3 regions of the Allobosea sp. RIT-PG3_2 genome follow, and region 2 is predicted to be linked to each of the others. Evidence: riboswitches for the same ligand, from Rfam matches in the RefSeq annotation. Region 2 holds a riboswitch; each other region holds the start of a gene.

Region 1 (6,963 bases), on a different contig from region 2:
TGCGCAACCGGGCGCAACCGCTCCGACTCCGCCCGCGGGTGCGGCTCCGGTTCAGCCGCCGCGCCCCGCTCCGGGAGCGCCTCCGGCGGCGGCTCCGGGTGCTCCGGCCCAGCCCGGCGCCACAGCCCCGATTCCGCCCGCTGGTGCCGCGCCGGGACGTCCCGCGCCCGGAGCGCCGCCATCCGCTGCACAACCGGGTGTTGCTCCCGCCCCTGTTCAGCCCGGCATTGCTCCAGGTCAGCCGCCCGCCGGTGGGGCTTTCCCGACTCAGCCGCCCCAGCGCGAAGGTCGTCGCGGCGGCATCTCGCCCGGCGTCGCAGGTGCGATCGGCCTCGGCGCCGGCGTCATCGGCGGCATCATGGCGACGCAGGGCGCGCAGCGCTTCGAGGATATCCGCAGCCGCCGCGAGGAGCGCCGCGAGGGTGACGTCACCATCATCCGCGAGCCCGGCCGCACCATCATCCGCGACGATGACGGCCGCGCCATCATCCGCCGCGACGAGGATCAGCGTTTCCGCGATCTCGGTTGGCAGGGCCGCTCCGAGCGCCGCGGCGACGAGAACCGCATGGTCTTCGAGCGCCCCGACGGCACGCGCATCGTCACCGTCACGGACGAGGAGGGCCGTCTGATCCGCCGCACCCGCATCGACCGCGACAATCGCGAGGTGATCATCATCGACAACACGCTGCGCGACCGTCCCGGCCGTTTCGCCGACGATGTCGTCGTGCTGCCGGCGCCGCCGCTGCCGATCCCGCGCGAGCGCTATATCGTCGATGCCGATCAGGCCGACGAGGCGCTGATCTACGAGACGATCACGGCGCCGCCGATCGCCGCGATCCCGCGTCGCTACACGCTGGACGAGGTCCGCTACTCGCCGGATCTGCGCGCCCGCATGCGCAGCGTCGACATCGACACGATCACCTTCGACACCGGTTCCTGGCAGATCGCGCCCGAACAGGCGCAGCGCCTGTCCGTGATCGCGGACTCCGTCCGGCGCGCCCTGCAGCGCGCGCCCAACGAGGTCTTCCTCGTCGAGGGACATACCGACGCCGTCGGCGCCGATGTCGATAATCTCTCGCTCTCGGATCGCCGCGCGCAGTCCGTCGCCGAGATCCTGACGCGCGATTTCCAGATCCCGCCGGAGAACCTGACGACGCAGGGCTATGGCGAGCAGTATCTGAAGATCAACACGCAGGACGCGGCACGCGAGAACCGGCGCGTGACGCTGCGGCGCATCACGCCGCTGCTCAGCGGCCAGAACCAGTGACGATGGGAACGGGGCTGCTCGACGAGCGGCCCCGTTCTTACCTGGACGCAGGGAACTGCCGCCTTCTGCGGCGGTTTCATCTCCCGGAGGACAAGCCGAAGGGAGGTTCAGTCATGAAAAAGCTTGATCTGGTGATGCCGGCCTGATGATGGCGGGCTCGTTTGCGGCGCTTCCGGCACTGGCTCAGAGTGCTCCTGCCGCCGTGAAGCAGCGGGCGCCGGGTGTGCCGCTGGCTCCTCGCGCAGGCGAGGCCGTTCGCGCGCCAGCCAGTGAGAGGCCCGTGCCGCGCACGGAAATCCGCGCCCCGCGCGACGACCGCGCACAGGCGGCGCCGCAGCCAAATCGCGACCCGCCGATGCCGCGCCCGGTGCCGTCGATCAGCGCGCCCTGAGCGGGGCCGTTCAGGATTTGGCAAGGTCGGCGAACTAGCGTCGCCGTATGAGCGACGCCGTTTCCCTTGCCCGCAGCATCGTCACGATGCAGACCGCCTCGACGCAGCACGCACTGTCCGTCGAGATGATCAAACAGAACGCGCAGGCCGATCAGGGCCTCGTCGCCATGCTCCAGCAGAGCGTCGAACAGATACAGGCGACGCTTCCGGCCGGGCAGGGCGCCCTGGTCGACCTGACGGCCTGATCCACTTCCATCCTCCAATCGTTCGTCACGCAGCCCGTTGCCAAGCGGCGGCGCTACGCCTAACCTCGGTGCTGTTCCGAGGGGTGCTCGCAAGAGCTGAGATGGCCTGACCGCCGAACCCATCGAACCTGATCCGGGTCATACCGGCGGAGGGACTGGAACGCGGGTTAGAGTCGAATCGTGCCCGCAGACAGCGACTGGACCGCTTTCAAGCCCGGATCTCCTGACCTGTATCAAGGAGGAGATCCTCATGAATGCCCACACCAAAACCCTGAAGAACAGCGTCAAGGCCGCGCCGCAAAGTGTGACGACCGGCCCGATCATCGGTTCGCGCAAGATCTATGTCGCGCCGCCGGATCATCCGGAGATGCGCGTGCCCTTTCGCGAGGTCATGCTGACCACCGATGCCGAGCCGCCGGTGCGGATCTACGATCCCTCCGGCCCGTTCACCGAGACCGACGCCCGAATCGACCTGAATGCCGGCCTGGCCCAGCCGCGCCGCGCTTGGCTCGATGCGCGCGGCTTCCAGACCGTGCCCGGCCGCACAGTCACGGCCGCCGATAACGGCCATATCAGCGAGGCGCAGCTCGTTCCCGCCTGCCCGGCCGCGCGCCCGATCCTCGAGGCGAAGCCGGGCCAGATGACGACGCAATACGAGTTCGCGAAGGCCGGCATCGTCACGCCCGAGATGATCTATGTCGCCCATCGCGAGAATCTCGGCCGCGCCGCCATGCTGGAAGGTGCCAGGGAGCGCCATGCCGATGGCGAGAGCTTCGGCGCCTCGGTGCCGGAATTCGTCACGCCCGAATTCGTCCGCGAGGAGATCGCGCGCGGCCGCGCCATCATCCCGGCCAACATCAACCACCCCGAGCTGGAGCCGATAGCGATCGGCCGCAACTTCCTGGTCAAGATCAACGCCAATATCGGCAATTCCGCCGTGACCTCGGGCGCGGCCGAGGAGGTCGAGAAGCTGGTCTGGGCGATACGCTGGGGCGCCGACACCGTCATGGACCTGTCGACCGGCCGCAACATCCACAACATCCGCTCCTGGATCCTGCGCAATTCGCCGGTCCCCATCGGCACGGTGCCGATCTATCAGGCGCTGGAGAAGGTCGGCGGCGATCCGATCAAGCTCGACTGGGAGGTGTTCAAGGACACGCTGGTCGAGCAGGCCGAGCAGGGCGTCGACTACTTCACCATCCACGCCGGCGTGAGATTGCCCTATGTTCCGCTGACGGCATCCCGCGTCACCGGCATCGTCTCGCGCGGCGGCTCGATCATGGCGCGCTGGTGCCTGGCGCATCACCGCGAGAGCTTCCTCTACGAGCGTTTCGACGAGATCTGCGAGATCATGCGCAAATACGACGTCTCGTTCTCGCTCGGCGACGGATTGCGCCCCGGTTCGATCGCCGACGCCAACGACCGCGCCCAGTTCGCCGAGCTGGAGACGCTGGGCGAGCTCACCAAGATCGCCTGGGACAAGGGCTGTCAGGTCATGATCGAGGGCCCCGGCCACGTGCCGATGCACAAGATCAAGGAGAACATGGACAAGCAGCTCCGTGAATGCGGCGAGGCGCCCTTCTACACGCTGGGACCGCTGACCACCGATATCGCGCCGGGCTACGACCACATCACCTCCGGCATCGGCGCGGCGATGATCGGCTGGTATGGCTGCGCCATGCTCTGCTACGTCACGCCGAAGGAGCATCTCGGCCTGCCCGACCGCGACGACGTCAAGACCGGCGTCATCACCTATCGGATCGCGGCGCACGCCGCCGACCTCGCCAAGGGCCATCCGGCCGCGAAGATCAGGGACGATGCGCTCTCCCGCGCCCGCTTCGACTTCCGCTGGGAGGACCAGTTCAATCTCGCGCTTGATCCCGACACGGCGCGCGCCTACCACGACGAGACCTTGCCGAAGGACGCTCATAAGGTCGCGCATTTCTGCTCGATGTGCGGGCCGAAGTTCTGCTCGATGAAGATCACGCAGGACCTGCGCGCCGAGGTTCTGGCGATGAGCGACAATGAGCGCGCCAATCTCGAAGCGATGGCAGCAGACGGCATGGCCGCCAAGTCGAAGGAATTCCTCGACAAGGGCGGCAGCATCTATCTACCAGCGGCGGAATGAGCAGCGAGAACGATAGTCTCGACGCGGCGCAGGTCGCGTCGATCCTCGCGCGGGTGGCCAAGCGCCGCCCGCGCATCCATTGCCTGACCAATACGGTGGCGCAGAACGTCACCGCCAACATGCTGCTCGCCTTCGGGGCCGTGCCCTCGATGGCCGGTCATCCCGACGAGGTCGCGGCCGTCGCCGCCGGGGCCGGCGCGATCCTGATCAATCTCGGCACGATCAGCCCGGAGGGCGAGCGCGCCATCCCAAAGCTCGTCGGTGTCGCGCGCGAACGCGGCATCCCTCTCGTGCTCGACCCCGTTTTCGTCGAGCTGTCGCCGCTCAGACTGGGTTTGGCCGAGGCGATCCTGCGCTTGCCGGGCGTCACCGTGCGTGGCAACGCCACGGAAATGGCGGCGCTCGATGCCGTCATGCGGCGGGCGGATGACGTCCTGCGCGTGACGACAGGCAAGGTCGACCGCATCGAGGGCGATGGGCGCAGCTTCTCGATCGGCCATGGCCATGAATTGATGACGAAAGTCACGGGGCTCGGCTGCGCATCGAGCGCGCTGGTCGCCGCCTGCCGGGCGGTCGAGCCGGATGCCGCCGTCGCGGCAGCCGCCGCGCTGACGGCTTATGGGATCGCGGGCGAAGTCGCCGCCGAACGCGCGGCTGGACCGGGCAGCTTCGCGATGCTTCTGATCGACGCTCTCGCCGGGCTCGACGAAGCGACATTGGCCAAGCGGATGGGCCGGGACCCTACTGCGTCGGCGTGAGCGAGAGCGGCGCCGGCCTCGGCGTTGCCGGGCGCGGCTTCGGCTTGGCGGCCGGCTTGGGCTCGGTGTTGAGGCCGAGGCGGGCACGCAGCCCGGCGGCGCGCGCCTCGGTGATCCGCGCTGCGCAGAACCCCACCTGACCCTCGCGCTGGAAATCGCGGCAGATCATCTCGCGCTCGGCCGAGAAGCCCGCCTGCTCGCGGGCGATCGTGCGCTGCTCGACCGCGTCGGACTTCGCGGTCAACGTCTTGTAGCCTTCGCGGACGGCTCGCTCGGCCGCACCGCGGGCCCGTTCGATCTCCTTGGCCTGGGCGGCGGCTGTGCGCGCGTCCGGCCCCCACAGGCCACGCGGGTCGATGCGGCATTGCGCGGCCTCGACGACGCAGGGCTCCGTCGGCTCCACGACGAGGAAGGCGCCGTCGAGCACATCGAAGACGATCGGGCAGATCGGAGCTTCCAACCGATAGCGCGGCACCCCGGCCGGACGGCCCAATGCCGTGACCGGAACCGGATTTTCGCCGAAGGAAACGGCGCAGGGCTCGACCAGATTGGCGGGCTGGAAGCCGTCGAGATTGAGCTTCATCCCGAATCCGCCTGCCGTTTTGGTGAAGATCGCCTCGCCGTGATGGCCGTTGCGATGCAGGACCTTGCCGAGGATCGCATCCTCGCCGGCGATCTTGATCGCCGGCATGCTCTGCGGGCGCGGCTGGGCGGGCGCCCCCGATTGCGGCGGGGCCGCCTGTTGCGCGCCCGGTGCATTGAACGGCTGCGCGCCCGGCAATTGCAGGGGCTGCGCCTGCGCACAGGCGGTCATCGCGGCTAAAGCAGCCGCCAAAGCGAGGATGAGGCGCGTCGATCGGCTCATGGCTGTCCATGCGCTAACGGAACGGCCTTCCTGCATGAAGGGCGGCATCGGGATGCGCAAGGGCGGCGAGGCCACAGTCGCGCCTGAAAGCACGAATCCGGCCGCAAAGCCCGAAATCCCCGTTTCTTATTCGGCTCGCCTGTCTTGCAAGGGTGGGAACACCCTCACTATATACGCCGCCAAGGGGCGGTTTAACCACCGTCAAACGTGGAATGCCGGTTCGTTCGCCGCTGAAGCGGGGGCGGTCCGGTCCATGGGCCGGCAGGTGACGGGAATGCGTCGCCGGCCGGCGATCTGCTCAATCGAAAGGGATCCCATCCATGGGTAAAGTCATTGGTATCGACCTCGGCACGACCAACAGCTGCGTTGCAGTGATGGAAGGCACCACGCCGAAGGTCATCGAGAATTCGGAAGGCGCGCGCACCACGCCCTCCATCGTCGCCATCACGGATGACGGCGAACGCCTTGTCGGCCAGCCGGCCAAGCGCCAGGCCGTCACCAATCCGGAGCGCACCTTCTTCGCGATCAAGCGCCTCATCGGCCGGACCTTCGAGGATCCGATGACGCAGAAGGATCTCTCGCTCGTTCCCTACAAGATCAAGAAGGCTTCCTCGGGCGATGCCTGGGTCGAGGCTGACGGCAAGGACTATTCGCCGTCGCAGATTTCGGCCTTCACCCTGACCAAGATGAAGGAGACGGCGGAGGCCTATCTCGGCCAGCCCGTCACTCAGGCCGTCATCACGGTTCCCGCCTATTTCAACGACGCCCAGCGCCAGGCGACGAAGGATGCCGGCCGCATCGCCGGCCTCGAGGTGCTCAGAATCATCAACGAGCCGACGGCGGCCGCGCTCGCCTACGGCCTCGACAAGAAGCAGGCCGGCACCATCGCGGTCTATGACCTCGGCGGCGGCACCTTCGACGTCTCGATCCTCGAGATCGGCGACGGCGTCTTCGAGGTGAAGTCGACCAATGGCGACACCTTCCTCGGCGGCGAGGATTTCGACATGCGCCTCGTCGAGTATCTCGCGGACGAGTTCAAGCGCGAGCAGGGCATCGACCTGAAGAAGGACAAACTCGCGCTCCAGCGCCTGAAGGAAGCCGCCGAGAAGGCCAAGATCGAGCTCTCGACCACGGCCCAGACCGAGATCAACCTGCCCTACATCACGGCCGATGCCTCGGGTCCGAAGCACCTCGCCATCAAGCTCTCGCGCGCCAAGTTCGAGAGCCTGGTCGACGACCTGATCCAGCGCACCATCGAGCCCTGCAAGAAGGCGCTCAAGGATGCCGGCCTGTCGGCGGGCCAGATCGA
Region 2 (6,963 bases):
TCGCCGATCAGCGCGCGGGCGACGGCGACGCGGCTCTGCTGGCCACCAGAGAGTTCGGTGGGGCGGCGGCTAGAGAAATCTGCGAGGCCGACACGCTCAAGCAGGTCGAACGCAGCATCCTTATCGGTGACGGTCGGACGGCGCTTCAGCGAGATCGGCAGCAGGACATTGTCGAGAGCGCTCAGCCAGTCGAGCAGGGTCGGGGCCTGGAAGACGAAGCCGGCGCGGAGGCTCGGGCCATGCAGCGCCTCGCCGCCAATGCGGATGGCGCCCTCGCTTGGCACGAGCAGGCCGGCGGCGAGCTTGAGCAGCGTGGTCTTGCCGCAGCCGCTGCGGCCGAGCAGGCAATGGATCTCGCCGCGCGGGATGACCCAGTCGACGCCATCGACGATGGCCGGGCCGCCCGCGTCATAACGGAAGGCGACCCGCTCGATCGCGACGAAGCCGGGGGTGGCGGGGTCAGTCGACATAGGGCGCGAACCCTTCTGCCGCGGTTTCCGCGCCGTGCTCGATCTCGGTCAGGGTGATCAAGTCGAGCAGGCTGAAGCGCCCGTCATGATGCCAGCCGGCTTCCGGGGCGGTCATGCGGTCGAACGGGGCGATGCGGGTGACGCCAACCTCAGCCAACTGCTCCGCGAGCCGGAACAACCTCTCCGGCGCGGCGGCTACCCCGGCCGTCTGCAGGAAGTTGCGATAGGGCGCGATGAGGGCCGGGATCTCGTCGAGGCTGTCGACCGAAACCAGTTTGAGCGTGCGGTTGAGGCCTGTCGGACTCAGGTCCTCGGGCGTCTCGACATGGGCGACGCTCCACGAATCGGTGGGCTCGCCAAGGAGTTCTGCGGCGCCTTTCAGTGCGCCCATCTCCTGCGCGCTGCGCCAAGCCGTGATGGAGGCGGATTCGGCCGGCGAAAGCGCGCGACGGGGGTGGCGATGGGCGAGGGCGGCGAGTTCCTGCGCGACATGGCGAGCGAATTCTGCGGGGCTGACCCGCCCGCCGCGCTCGACGAAAAGCATCTGCGGGGAATAGCAGCCCTGCTGCTCGTAGCGGGCGACGTCATGAGCGGCGAGGCGGGCCAGCGCGGGTGCCTTGCGGCTATCGAGCGCCTCGCGCGCGACGACCCCGAAGCCGATCTTGTGGCCATGCGGCAGGAAGCGCGTGGTGATCGGCAGCTTGGCGCGCAGCGCCGTAAGCGTATCGTTGCCGCCATAGGCCATCACGGTGTCGGCCGCGCGCAGAAAAACGGGTTCGGCCGGTGCTTCGCCGCCCTTCCACCAGGTAATGGCGAGGCATTCGCCGAGTTCGGGGTCGATCTCGGCGATCAGGCTAGCGAACCAGCCCGCCGTCAGCGGCTCGGCCGAGGCGAGTTTGCCGATCGTGCCGGCCTTGACCAACAGCCCGCAAATCAGGCTCCAGAGCGAAAGCGCCGGCACATTGCCGGCCCAGACATGCAGCAGCAGCTCCGGGCCGCGGGCGCGCAGGTAGCCGCCCTTGGGCGTCGGCTGGAAGCCGTCGAGCATGGCGGGATTGGCGAAATCCTCGGCCAGGAAGCGCAGGAGCTGCGGGCGCCGGAAGGTTTTCAGATAACTCGTGAGGCCGAGACGCACCGTCTCGCGGTCGTAACCGGTGACGATCGGCAGGAGATGCTCGGCCTTGCGCCGCAGCGGATGCTCGCGGTGGAGCAGGCGCGCGATGACGGCGTCGATCGCAGCGACGATGCGCGCGACCGGCATCGTCCTCAGCCGCATGCGGGCGTTGTCGCGCACATGGTCGCAGAGAGCAGCCGCCTGAGCCTCGTCCAGCTCCGGCAGCGCGATGGTTGCGCTCTCGCCCCAGGCGCTGTGGCTGATTTCTCGCCAGCGCAGCGCCTCGCGATTCAGGCCCGGCAGATGGCCCGCATATTCGATCACCCTATCAGCCTCGCGCTGCGGCCAGGAATTCGGCGACCGCGACCGAGCAGCCCTTCGAGGCCTCGCCATCGACCCGGCCGAGCAGCTTGAATCCGCCCGGGACGATCTCGCCGGCGTCCTCGGTCAGGATCGCCGAGACGCAGTTGAAATGCGCGAGGTCGTGATGGACGATCACGCCACGCTCGCCCTCGGGCAGGTCGGTGCCGGTCAGCGGATCGACGACGCGGCTGCGAATCCAGTGCGGGCCGGATTTGATCGAGGGGCAGACGGCATTGCCGTCGTCATAGAGCTGGGAGCTCAGCTCGGTCATCCCGTACATGTTGATGCAGGCCGAGCGCGGCACGCCAAAAGCGAGGCTAAGACCGTCATAGAACTCGTCGGGTCCCGGCTCGCGCGATTGGCCCTTGAAGCCGCCGGTGTCGAGGATGCGGCTGCCTTCGGGCAGGGCGAAGCGCCGGCCGTTCGCCGCGAGCGCGTCCAGCACCGGAACGAAGGAATAGCTCGCCCCGAGCAGGGCATAGGGCTCGCCGCTCTTCTCCGCTTGCTCCAGCGCCGACAAAAGGCCGTCGAGGTCGAGACCCGACGAGCCGACGAACACCTCCGAATCGGGCGTGCCGCATTCGCGTCGGGCGAGCCCGAGATAATGCGCGAGCGAGGAGTTCGGCAGGGTGGTTTCGTCGGGGAAGAGGATGCCCATGCGGATGCGCTCGCGGCCCCGCATGAAACGCTCACGGAAGTTCACCAGCATCGAGCGGCTCCAGACGGCGAGCGTCGGGTGGTAGCTGCGGCCGCGTATCCCTTGCGTCGTGCCGCTGGTCATGAAAACGCGCTCGGCCGCTTCCGGCGGGCTGCAGCTCAGCGTCAGGTCCTTGAAGGCGGTGATCGGCACGGCCGGGATGTCGCGCCAGCGCCTGACCGAGAGCGGCGTGCGGCCGCGCTGCAGGCAGAAGCGCTTGTAGGGCTCGTTGTTGCGGAACTGATACGCGAAGACCTTCAGCGCCATCGCCTCGAATTCGGCATCCGACGCATCGGGGAGCGCGATGAACGCCAACAGCGCGTCGATGATCTCGGCTTGCGTCATCTTAAGCCCGCTCCTGCCCGACCCGCCGGCTTGCCCGGACGGAATCGATCGCGATGAGGACCACATGCGCAGCTGGAATCGGGGCCTCGATGGCCGCCTGTCCCGCATCCCTACGCCGGTATGATCCGGATCAGGTTCGGAGGGTCACCGCGTTGCCGAGCTCGAAAGCCCCGCGGGCGGAATCTCAGCCTCCTAGCGAGGCCCCCCTGGGAACAGGGTTTAGGTGGGGCCTCGGCCCCTGCCTTGTCAAGCGTTGCCGGCACAAGGCCGCCGATTGTGGGTGAGTGGCCCGAACATGGCGCGCATGCCGAAGAAGAGGCTCGACGTCGGGCCGCAAAAGCGTTGATGTGCCGCCCATGAACGTTTCCGCTCCGCCGCCCCGCATCGCCTCTTTCACCTGCGAGAAGAAGCCGGCCACCGGCTCGCGCGGGATGGTCGTCACCAATCATCCGCTCGCCTCGGCGGCGGGCGCGCAGATGCTGCTAGCCGGTGGCAATGCGATCGACGCCGCGGTCGCCTCGCTGTTCGCGTTGACGGTGGTGGAACCGATGATGGTCGGCATCCTCGGCGGCGGCCTGAGCCATATCCGCCTCGTCGATGGCCGCCATGTCGTGATCGACAATCTCTCGACAGCGCCGGGCCATGCGACGGCGGACATGTACGATTGCCTCTCAGACGAGATCGGCAAGCAGCGCGATACGCGCGACCGGGAGAATTTGATCGGGGCCAAGGCGGTCGCGGTTCCCGGCGCGTTGAAGGGGTGGTGCGAGGCGCTCGCCCGTTTCGGCACGTTGCCGCTGGCAGAGGTGCTGCAGCCGGCCATCGGGCTGGCCGAGCAGGGCTTCGTCGTCACGCCCTATCTCTCGAACTGCATCACCGACAACGCCGCCGATCTCGCTGAAGATCCCGGCCTTGCGGCAATGCTGCTGCCGGGCGGCCAGCCGCTCCAGCCCGGCACAAGGCTGGTCCAGTCAGACTATGCCGCGAGCCTGAGGCTGATCGCGGCAGAAGGGCCGCAGGCACTCTATGGCGGGCGGCTCGGAAGGGCGCTGACCGACTACATGGCTGCCCATGCCGGGCTGATCGATCAGACCGATCTCGCCAATTACAGCATCGAATTGCGCGAGCCGATCCGTGGCTCCTATCGCGGCTATGAGATCGTCGGCCCGCCGCCGCCTTCCTCCTCCGGCGTGCACATCACGCAGATGCTCAACATCCTCGAAGGCTACGATATCGGCGCGCTCGGCTTCGGCTCGACGGACGCGGTGCATCTGCTGGCCGAGGCGCTGAAGATCGCCTTCGCCGACCGGGCAGTGGCGACGGCCGATCCGGCCTTCGTCAAGGTCCCGGTCAATAAGTTGATCGACAAGGCCTATGCCGACGAGCGCCGCGCCCTGATCGCGGTGGGCGAGGCGAAGAGCTGGACGGCCGGACTGTCAGGCGGCGAATCCGCCGATACGACCCATGTCACCGTGGCCGATGCACAGGGCAACGTCGTCAGCGCGACGCAGACGATCAACGGGCTGTTCGGCGCCTGCGTCCAGATTCCCGGCACCGGGATGATCGCCAACAACTACATGTTCAACTTCGATCCGCATCCCGGCCGGGCGCTTTCGATCGCGCCAGGCAAGCGGGTTTTCACCTCGATGGCGCCGATGATGGCGCTGAAGGGCGGGAAAATCGCTTTCGCGCTCGGCCTGCCGGGGGCGCTGCGCATCTTTCCCTCCGCATTGCAGGCGATCGTCAACCTGATCGACCATCGCATGACCTTGCAGGAGGCGGTCGAGGCGCCGCGCGTCTGGACCGAGGGCGGCGTGCTTGAACTCGAGGAAGCCATCCCCGAGGCGGTGGCACAGGAACTCGCGGCACGCGGCCATCGCGTCGTGCGCTCGCCGCGCGTCGCAGGCGGCATGAACGCCATCGCCTTCAATGCGGATGGCACGCTGACCGGGGCCGCCTGCTGGCGCGCCGATGGCACGCCGGTTGCCATCTCGGGCGGGCTTGCCCGTGCCGGCGCACGCTTCACCATCTGACCGTATTCCCGGAAAATTCAATGCCCGAGACCATCGTCCTCCTCGACATGACCAGCCCCGAGCGCGCCGAGCGCATGCGGGCGCTGCTCCCGCCCGGCTTCGTGTTCACCCACGGCACGGCGCGCGGCGACGATCATATGAAGCAGATCATCGCCGAGGCCGATTACGCGATCTCGGGCCAGGTCGGCGTCTCGCGGGAGGTGCTGGGCGCAGCGAGGAAGCTGAAGCTGCTGCATAAATGGGGCGTCGGCTACGACAATATCGACATTGCCGCCGCAAAGGATCTCGGCATCACCGTGGCGCGCACCACCGGCTCCAATTCCGTGCCGGTGGCCGAATTCGCGCTCGGGCTGGCGCTCTCGGCGCTGCGCTTCATCGGCTATGGCCATGCCGAGCTGAAGCAGGGGCATTGGGCGACCGGCAAACTGCCGGGCGATCCCTTCATGCTCTCGGGCAAGACGGTCGGCATCGTCGGCTTCGGCGCGATCGGCCAGAATCTGGCGAAGCTGCTCAAGGGCTTCGGCTGCACGATCCTCTACAGCAAGCGCCAGCCGCTCGACGCCGAGGCGGAAGCGGCGCTCGGCGTCCGGCATGCATCGCTGCCGGACATTCTGGCGCAGTCCGACATGGTCTCGCTGCATTGCCCGCTGACGCCGGAGACGACCAATCTGATCGATGCGGCAGCGTTCAAGGCGATGAAGAAGACGGCGGTGCTGGTCAATGTCGCGCGTGGCGGCGTGGTCAACGAGGCCGATCTTGTCGCGGCGCTCCGGGCGCGGGAGATTGCCGGCGCGGCGATGGACGTGTTCTCGATCGAGCCGCTGCCGGCCGACAGCGAGCTTCTGACCCTCGACAATCTCGTGGTGACGCCGCATCTCGCCGCGATGGCCGCCGATAATTTCGCGCCGACCGTGAAGCGCATGTTCGACAACATGGCGCGCGTTTCGCGCGGCGAGCCTGTGCCGGAGCGCGATCTGGTGGTGTGAGGCTTCAGCGGCTCAGTGCAGCCCGCCGACACCCACATAGCGTTCGAGCACCTCGGCATCGGCGCGTAGCGCGGCCGGCTTGCCCGACCAGACGATCCGTCCGCGTTCGAGGACAATGACATCCTCGGCAAAGTCGAGGGCGCTCTCCAAGCGCTGCTCGACGAAGAGGATCGTCATCGCGCCGCTGCCGGCGAGCCGGGTGAAAGCCTCCATCAGCATGTCGCAGATGACCGGTGCCAAGCCCTCCAGCGGCTCGTCGAGCAGCAGCACCGAGGGCTGGCCTAGGATGGTGCGCGCCGTCGCCAGCATCTGCTGCTCGCCGCCCGAGAGTTGGGAGCCGAGATTGCGCCGGCGTTCCTGCAGGCGCGGAAACAGCGCATAGGCCTCCTCGATCGCGCTGCGGGGGCGACCCTTGAGCCCGGCGAAGAGGTTCTCCTCCACCGTCAGGCCCCTGAAGATTTCGCGGGTCTGGGGGACGAGGCCGATGCCGCTATGGGCGCGGGCGGCGGTGCCAAGCGCTGTGATGTCGGCTCCGCCGAGGCTGATGCTGCCGGCATAGCGGCGCGCCAGCCCCATCAGGCTCGCCATCAGCGTGGTCTTGCCCATGCCATTGCGGCCAAGAATGGAGAGGCGTCCGCCTGCGGGCACGGAGAACGAGACATCCTCCAGCACATGGGTCTGGCCGTAGCCGGCGCTCAGGGCGCGGACGTCAAGCGTGGCTGCCGGCATGCGCGTAGTTCCCGAGATAGGCTTCACGGACCTTGGGATCCCTGGCGACGTCGGCCGGCAGGCCCTGGAAGATGAGCTCGCCCGCCGCCAGCACCACGACCCGCTTCGCGAAGCGGAAGACGAGGTCCATGTCGTGCTCGATCATCAGCACGGCGAGCGAGGGCGGCAGACGGGCCAGCGCCTCCTCGATGCGTGGGGTGTCGGCGGAGGGTACGCCGGCCGCCGG
Region 3 (6,963 bases), on a different contig from region 2:
ACCAGCCGGTCGGCGCCGCGCGCGGCATGAGTATCCATGAAAGCCAGTCGCTGCTGATGGAGATGCAGGCCTGTCGCTCGCGCCAGTTCCTCGCCTTCGCCGCGCCGCTGATGCGCGAGAGCTTCGGTGGCGCCGGCCCCGCCTGGGAGACCGAGGCGATGTGGCACCGTTATACGCGCGTCGAGCCCGGCTTCATCCGCGTCGATGCCGACGAGGTGACCTATCCGGCCCATGTCATCCTGCGCTACCGGCTGGAGAAGGCGCTGATCGCCAACGAGATGCCGCTCGCCGAACTGCCTGCCGCCTGGAACGCCGGGATGAAATCCCTGCTCGGCGTCACCGTGCCCGACGACCGGGTCGGTTGCCTGCAGGATATCCACTGGCCCTCCGGCGGCTGGGGCTATTTCCCGACCTATACGCTCGGCGCGATGACGGCGGCGCAGATCTTCGACGCCGCCTGCCGGGCCGAGCCAGGCATCCTGCCCGGCATCGGCAAGGGCGATTTCAGCCCGCTGGTCGGCTGGCTGCGCGCCAACATCCACGGCAAGGGCTCTCTGCTCCCGACCGACGATCTGCTCACCGAAGCGACGGGCCGGCCGCTCGACGCCTCCGTGTTCAAGGCGCATCTGCGCCGCCGTTATATCGAAGAGGCTTGATCTTTCTGATTTTATTTATTCGAAACAAAGACTTGTCCGCGGCTTCATGCTGATCCGCCATGCCGCTTTCGGGCTTGCATCAAGGGGCCGGAAGCGGGATGTCGGAAACGACCTCCCGCTTCGGTGACCGATCATGACCCAGACCAAGCCCGCCCCCCGCATCGCCATCACCTATTGCTCGATGTGCAACTGGATGCTGCGCTCGGCCTGGCTGGGGCAGGAGTTGCTCTCCACCTTCGGGCAGGATCTCGGCGAGGTCGCGCTGATCCCGCGCACGGGCGGCATCTTCCAGATCACCTATGACGGCGAGCTGATCTGGGACCGCAAGACCGATGGCGGATTCCCGGATTCCAAGGTGCTGAAGCAGCGCGTGCGCGACCGGCTCGACCCCGAGCGCAGCCTCGGCCATGTCGACGGGCACACGATGTCGACGGAAGCGGAGAGCTGAGACTTAGGAATTACGTCGTCATCCCGGCTGCAGCAAAGCGGAGCGCCGGGATCCATCGTAGGGCTCCGCGCTCTACGATGGATCCCGGATCTGCGCTGCTTCGCAGCTTGTCCGGGATGACCGAGTGGTTCCGTGCCATATCCGGAGGCGCAACGGCGCGCCTCTTCAGACCGCGTGCTTCCGCGTCGCCGCCACCCAGGATTTCAACCGCTCCTCGGGATCGGCGTTCAGCGTGATGTCGGTCACGGCTGCCACGATGTCGGCGCCGGCGTCGAAAACGCCCGGCGCGCGTTCCAGCGAAATGCCGCCGATGCCGACCAGCGGCAGGTCGCCGATGCGGCGCTTCCACTCGCCAAGCCGCTCCAGCCCTTGCGGGCCGAAGCGCATCTGCTTGAGGATTGTCGGATAGACCGGGCCGAGCGCGACATAATCCGGCTCCGTCGCCAGCGCGCGCTCCAGCTCGGCCTCGTCATGGCTGCTGACGCCGAGCTTGAGGCCAGCCTTGCGGATCGCGCCGAGATCGGCGGTGTCGAGATCCTCCTGACCGAGATGGAGGAAATCGCAGCCCTCCGCGATGGCGAGCTTCCAGTAGTCGTTGACGACGAGCACGCAGCCAGCTGCCGCGCAGAGCCGCTTGGCGCGAGCGATCTCGCGGGCAACCTCGATTTCGGGCCGATCCTTGACGCGCAATTGCACCAGCTTCACGCCGAGCGGCAGCATCCGCTCCAGCCAGTCGGCGCTGTCGAAGATGGGATAGAACGGATCGAGCTTCATGCGAGACAGGTCTTTCATGCCAGGAAGGCCTTGCCCATGACGGGCGTGGAGGGAGCTGCCATGTCGCGCGCCTCGATCGGCTGCGCCTCGAAAGCGAGCCGGCCTGCGCGGATGGCGAGCGCGAAGGCCTCCGCCATCGCGGCCGGGTCCCCTGCCCTGGCGACGGCCGTGTTGAGCAGGATGCCGTCATAGCCCAGCTCCATCGCCTGCGCGGCATGGGAGGGCAGGCCGATGCCGGCGTCGACGACGAGTGGAATATCCGGGAAATGCTGGCGCATGGTCCGCAGCCCGTACGGGTTGTTGAGCCCCCTGCCCGATCCGATCGGCGCGCCCCAGGGCATCAGCACCTCGCAGCCGGCGTCGAGCAGGCGCCCGCCGATGACGATGTCCTCTGTCGTGTAGGGGAAGACCTTGAAGCCGTCATCGGCGAGGATGCGGGCGGCTTCGACCAGCGCGATCACATCCGGCTGAAGCGTGTCGTCCTCGCCGATGACCTCGAGCTTGATCCAGTCGGTGCCGAAGACCTCGCGGGCCATCTGCGCCGTGGTCACCGCCTCTTTCACCGTGTGGCAGCCCGCTGTGTTCGGCAGCACCTTGACGCCGAGCTCGCGGATGAGCGCCCAGAACGCCTGCCCCGCCGCGCCACCGGACGATTCCCGGCGCAGCGAAACGGTGACGACCTCGACGCCGGAGCGCTTCACCGCCTCGGCGAGGATGGCGGGCGACGGATATTGCGCCGTGCCGAGGAAAAGCGGGTTTTGCGGCTCGAAGCCATAGAAGGATGCCATCTCAGCCTCCCTGCATCGGGGCGACGACCTCGATGCGGTCGCCGTCGTTCAAGATCACTTCAGCGCGCTTGCGAGCCGGCACGAAATCGCCGTTCACCGCCGTCGCGACGATGCGGCCGGCATAGCCGAGCTCGGCCAGCGCCTCGGCCAGCGTCTTCGCGGCGATCTCCTGCGGCGCGCCGTTAAGCAGCAAGGTCATGCAGCATCTCCGGTCGTGATTGCGGGTTCATCACGGCATCCGCCGCCATCCGCGCCATGGCGGGGCTGAGCAGGAAGCCGTGACGGTAGAGCCCGTTGACATGGATCACCCGGCCGCGGCGCGTCAGCCGCGGCAGGTTGTCGGGGAAGGCCGGGCGCGCATCGGTCCCGATCTCGACGACCTCCGCCTCACCGAAGGCGGGATGCAGCGCATAGGCCGCGCCGAGCAGCTCCAGCATCGAGCGGGCCGAGATGCGGCTGCGCTCGCCGCTCTCGATCATCGTCGCGCCGACCATGAAGATGCCGCCGGCCCGCGGAACGATGTAGAGCGGGATGCGCGGATGCAGCAGCCTTACGGGGCGCGACAAGCGGACCTCGTCGCTCTTCAGCAACAGCATCTCGCCCTTGACGCCGCGCAGATCAGGCAGGACGTCGCGCGCCGAAAGCCCCCGACAGTCGAGGACGATCTCGGCATCGAGATCGGCCGGTTCGACCGCGCTGTCGAAATGCACCGCCACGCCCTTTGCAAGGAGGCGTTCGGCCAAGGCCGCGATCGCCTTGCGCGGATCGAGATGCGCCTCGTCAGCGAAGAACAGCCCGCGCGAAAAGCGCCCGGCGAGATCGGGCTCCAGCCCAGCGATCGCCTCGCCATCGATCTCCTCGAAATGGCTGGTGCGCTGGCCGAAGCGGCGCAGCTCCGAGCGATCACGGCTCGGCGCGACGACGAGCGTGCCCCGGCGAACCACCCCGTCCGCGTGCCGCTCCCACCAGCCCGCTGCCTCATGGCCCAGCCGGATCACCGGCTCCTCGGCGCTTTCGCCCTCGCACCAAGGGGCGAGCATGCCGCCGGCATACCATGAGCAGGCTGCGGCACCGATGCGCGGGCCGCGCTCATGGATGGTGACCTGCGCCCCGCGCGCGACCAGTTCGGTGGCGCAGGCAAGGCCAACGACACCGGCGCCGACCACCGCGACGTTCATGTTCCGATAAGGGCTGGATGCAGCCGCCATGCTTTTCCCTGCTCCCGGGAAGGCAGCGGCCAAAGGCGCGAGCAGCTTTGTCTGCGAGCCGAAGACCGTTCCCTTCGCCGGCATTACCCGGATCAGGTGCGATGGGTTGGCGCGACGCGCACCTCTCAGCCTTTCGGCACCCCAACGGACAGACGCAATCTAATAAGCGGATCACCCCGGGGCAAGGCAAACCGACGCAAGACGCCGTTGCAACGAGCGCCGCCTGGAGGGGCGCCGCCCACCTAGCGCTCCCGTGCGAAGGAGTGCTCTGCGCCCTCTGCTGCCAACATGCACAGCGAACCCGAAGGAAGTTGTCGGCAAGGCTTGTCAAAGGGCGCTGCAATCGGGCATAGAGCCTCTCGCCGGAGACGTGGCCGAGAGGCTGAAGGCACTCGTTTGCTAAATGAGCATACCCCACAAGGGTATCGAGGGTTCGAATCCCTCCGTCTCCGCCACTCCCTCTCTAACATCCTGAAATCGCGTATTTACTTCCCGAGTCGCGACGGTTCTAACAAAACTGTCTCACAAAGCGCGCAACGGCCGGCTTTGGAACATCAGGGGCTGCTCGACAGAAAGTCGATGGTCCTGCGTCGTCAATTGATATTGATTCGATAGCCCGACCCGTCGAGCCAAGGTGTGTGATAGAGGCGAAACAGTTCGACGCTGGGCGATCAGCGCAGCAAGCGTTACGAGCTGCATGACAGGCCGCCGGACGGGCGGGTCACACACGCCACGACATTCGCGAGCACTCTCCCCAGAGCCGGACGTCGAGGCGGCTAAAATTCATGGCGACACATCGCTAGTCGCGAGCTAACTTAAAATCATTCCAATGAGAGACCCCTTTCCTCATCGAGCAGCAAACGAGACCCATGCCACTTCGTTCCCTTGTCGAGCCTGAAGAATTCGCCGTGTTGGAAGCAGGTTTCGAAGAGGCGTGGAGCGCGATTGGCAGCGATTCCATCTCGGATCCGCTCATGGTTTCCGCTCAGCGGGAACGTTTGGCTCACATCATCATCGGCCTTTGGAAGTCGGGCACGAGCGACCGAGCTGCACTGGTGTCGGGCGCAGTGCAGCAGTTCTTGGCCGTCGCCGAAGACACGCCGACCCCGTTGGATATTCGCGTCGATGTAACCGAAGATAAGCAAGAACATTGACCGCATGATGTCTCGCCTGCGGCAATAGCCCAAACCGGGTATCAATCGAGAACCCCTCGCCCCTTCAAGTGCCGGTGGGTTGGCCAGCGCGATGAGCGGGCACCTGCTATGATCCACCCTTGCCGCCGCCTAAATCTGTGTGCGCAGAAGGCCTGCCAGCCAGTCGGAGAATCTCTCGCTCATGGGTCTCTGTCGCCATTTGGTTATCGTGTAGGGTGTCGAGCGCTTCAGATCGGACAAGAACATCGCGATCTGATGGCGTGCGAACTCCCGATCGTAGAAATTGATGTTCGCCTCGTCGTTCAGGCGAAGGGCGCGCTCGTCGATGTTGGTGGAGCCTACCGAGGTCCAGACGTCGTCGACGATCACGAGCTTGCAGTGATACATCGTTGGCTCGAATTCATGGATCTTGATGCCGGCCTCGAGCAATTCTCCCCAAAAATGCCGCGATGCTTTCTGGACAAGGCGCGCATCGGTCCTCTCGCCCGGCACGATGATTTCGATGTCCACGCCGCGCTTTCTCGCCTCCAGCAATTGCTGTCGCGTGATCGCGTCAGGAACGAAATAAGGGGTGCCGATCCGGATGCTCTTTTGAGCCGCGGCAAGCGCCGTCATCAGCATGAGATGCATGACGTTGCGTTGATGAGTCGAGCTGACGACGACTTGGGCATCCAGCTGTCCATCGGGTTTGATGGACGGGAAGAACCGGTCTCCCATCAATAACTCGCCTGTTGCCTCGATCCAGTGTTCGGCGAACGCGGCCTGCAATTCCGAAACCGCGGGTCCTTCGAGCCGATAGTGATTGTCGCGCCACTCGGCCGCAGTCCTGGCATCGCCATTCCATTCGTCACCGATACCGACGCCGCCGGTGAACCCGATCCGGCCGTCGACGATGAGGAGCTTCCGGTGTGTCCGGTTGTTGATCCGGTCCAGCGTGCTCCATTTGACGGGACGAAATTTGACCACCTCCACGCCGGCCGTCTGCATTCGCTCTATGAGCCTCTCCTCCATCGGGATGCTGCCAACCCAGTCGAGAAGAACCTTCACGCTCACTCCATCGCGGGCCTTCTGAGACAGCACATCGGCGAATTGGTCCGCGATATCGCCTCGCCAGTAGATGTAGGTCTCGAACGTGATCGTGTTCTTGGCGCCGCGAATGGCACGAAGCATGGAAGGGAAAATCTCGTTCCCATTGACGAGCGTCTCGACCTTGTTGCCGGGGATGGCGTTGGAGCCGAAAAGTGCTCCCATCGAGGTCCTGAACTGATCGTCGGAAGATGCGAGATGGTGAGGCAGCGGCTGCTGCAGGTCCCTCCGCTCAGGCATAAGGTTGGCGACGATCAGGCATCCGATGACGCCGGCCGCAGCTGATAGAACGGCAATGGCAAAAGGGTATTTTGCGAACTTCATGCGGCCCCCCGCCAGTACGGCAACGAAGTTCTCGAATTCAACGAAGATCGGCATCAGGTATAAGCAACCTGCGAGACGATAGGTGTCGTAGCCAACACAGCGCTGCCCCAGCCAGAGAAGACCACCCACCCCAAGCACCCGAAACCGTTTCAGCGTCTTGGTTTGCTGCTGTCGGTTTCAGGTGCGCAACTGGGCGAAATGCGTTCTATCGCGGCCGGCGCTCTCAGGCTTACCAATAGCGATAATAGCCGAAGTCGCGAGCTCGCCTGCCATAGGCGCGAGCATGCGGAGGCGGCCCCCCATAATAGCGACCGTAGCCATGTCCATGGTGCCAATGGCGCGAACCGTGCCAACCCTTGTGGCCTTTGTACCCGTGGCCACCATTCTTTATCTGTTGGATATGGCCAGGCGCCTCCAGGCTCGTCAGACCTGCCACAGGGGCGGCTTGGGACGTCGATGGCGAGCCGAAGCTCAGCATGGCTGCTGCAACGAAGATTAACTTTCGCATCGGTTCCTCCTCAAAGA

The links. A riboswitch is a leader RNA that binds a small molecule or an ion and turns the genes downstream of it on or off. The one in region 2 is predicted to bind thiamine pyrophosphate.
Region 1: it holds a riboswitch for thiamine pyrophosphate, as region 2 does, so the genes downstream of both, thiC (phosphomethylpyrimidine synthase ThiC) here and AC2FAN_RS15355 (LuxE/PaaK family acyltransferase) in region 2, are expected to answer to the same signal.
Region 3: it holds a riboswitch for thiamine pyrophosphate, as region 2 does, so the genes downstream of both, thiO (glycine oxidase ThiO) here and AC2FAN_RS15355 (LuxE/PaaK family acyltransferase) in region 2, are expected to answer to the same signal.

Annotation. Positions count from the first base shown of each region.
Region 1 covers NZ_JBXWCA010000002.1:674,993-681,955, reverse strand. Annotated here, with positions in the region: gene AC2FAN_RS08800 (OmpA family protein) at 359-1,267, shown strand; gene AC2FAN_RS08795 (hypothetical protein) at 1,706-1,903, shown strand; TPP riboswitch at 1,973-2,076, shown strand; gene thiC (phosphomethylpyrimidine synthase ThiC) at 2,154-4,031, shown strand; gene AC2FAN_RS08785 (hydroxyethylthiazole kinase) at 4,028-4,789, shown strand; gene AC2FAN_RS08780 (hypothetical protein) at 4,773-5,654, opposite strand; gene dnaK (molecular chaperone DnaK) at 5,975-6,963, shown strand, end outside.
Region 2 covers NZ_JBXWCA010000004.1:437,090-444,052, forward strand. Annotated here, with positions in the region: gene AC2FAN_RS15345 (ABC transporter ATP-binding protein) at 1-470, opposite strand, end outside; gene AC2FAN_RS15350 (acyl-CoA reductase) at 460-1,908, opposite strand; gene AC2FAN_RS15355 (LuxE/PaaK family acyltransferase) at 1,913-2,989, opposite strand; TPP riboswitch at 3,079-3,207, opposite strand; gene ggt (gamma-glutamyltransferase) at 3,346-5,022, shown strand; gene AC2FAN_RS15365 (2-hydroxyacid dehydrogenase) at 5,043-6,008, shown strand; gene AC2FAN_RS15370 (ABC transporter ATP-binding protein) at 6,021-6,737, opposite strand; gene AC2FAN_RS15375 (ABC transporter ATP-binding protein) at 6,718-6,963, opposite strand, start outside.
Region 3 covers NZ_JBXWCA010000001.1:864,948-871,910, forward strand. Annotated here, with positions in the region: gene AC2FAN_RS03890 (carboxypeptidase M32) at 1-656, shown strand, start outside; gene AC2FAN_RS03895 (Rdx family protein) at 790-1,104, shown strand; gene AC2FAN_RS03900 (thiamine phosphate synthase) at 1,270-1,878, opposite strand; gene AC2FAN_RS03905 (thiazole synthase) at 1,893-2,666, opposite strand; gene thiS (sulfur carrier protein ThiS) at 2,668-2,865, opposite strand; gene thiO (glycine oxidase ThiO) at 2,849-3,844, opposite strand; TPP riboswitch at 3,927-4,028, opposite strand; tRNA gene AC2FAN_RS03920 (tRNA-Ser) at 4,239-4,329, shown strand; gene AC2FAN_RS03925 (hypothetical protein) at 4,744-5,028, shown strand; gene cls (cardiolipin synthase) at 5,158-6,492, opposite strand.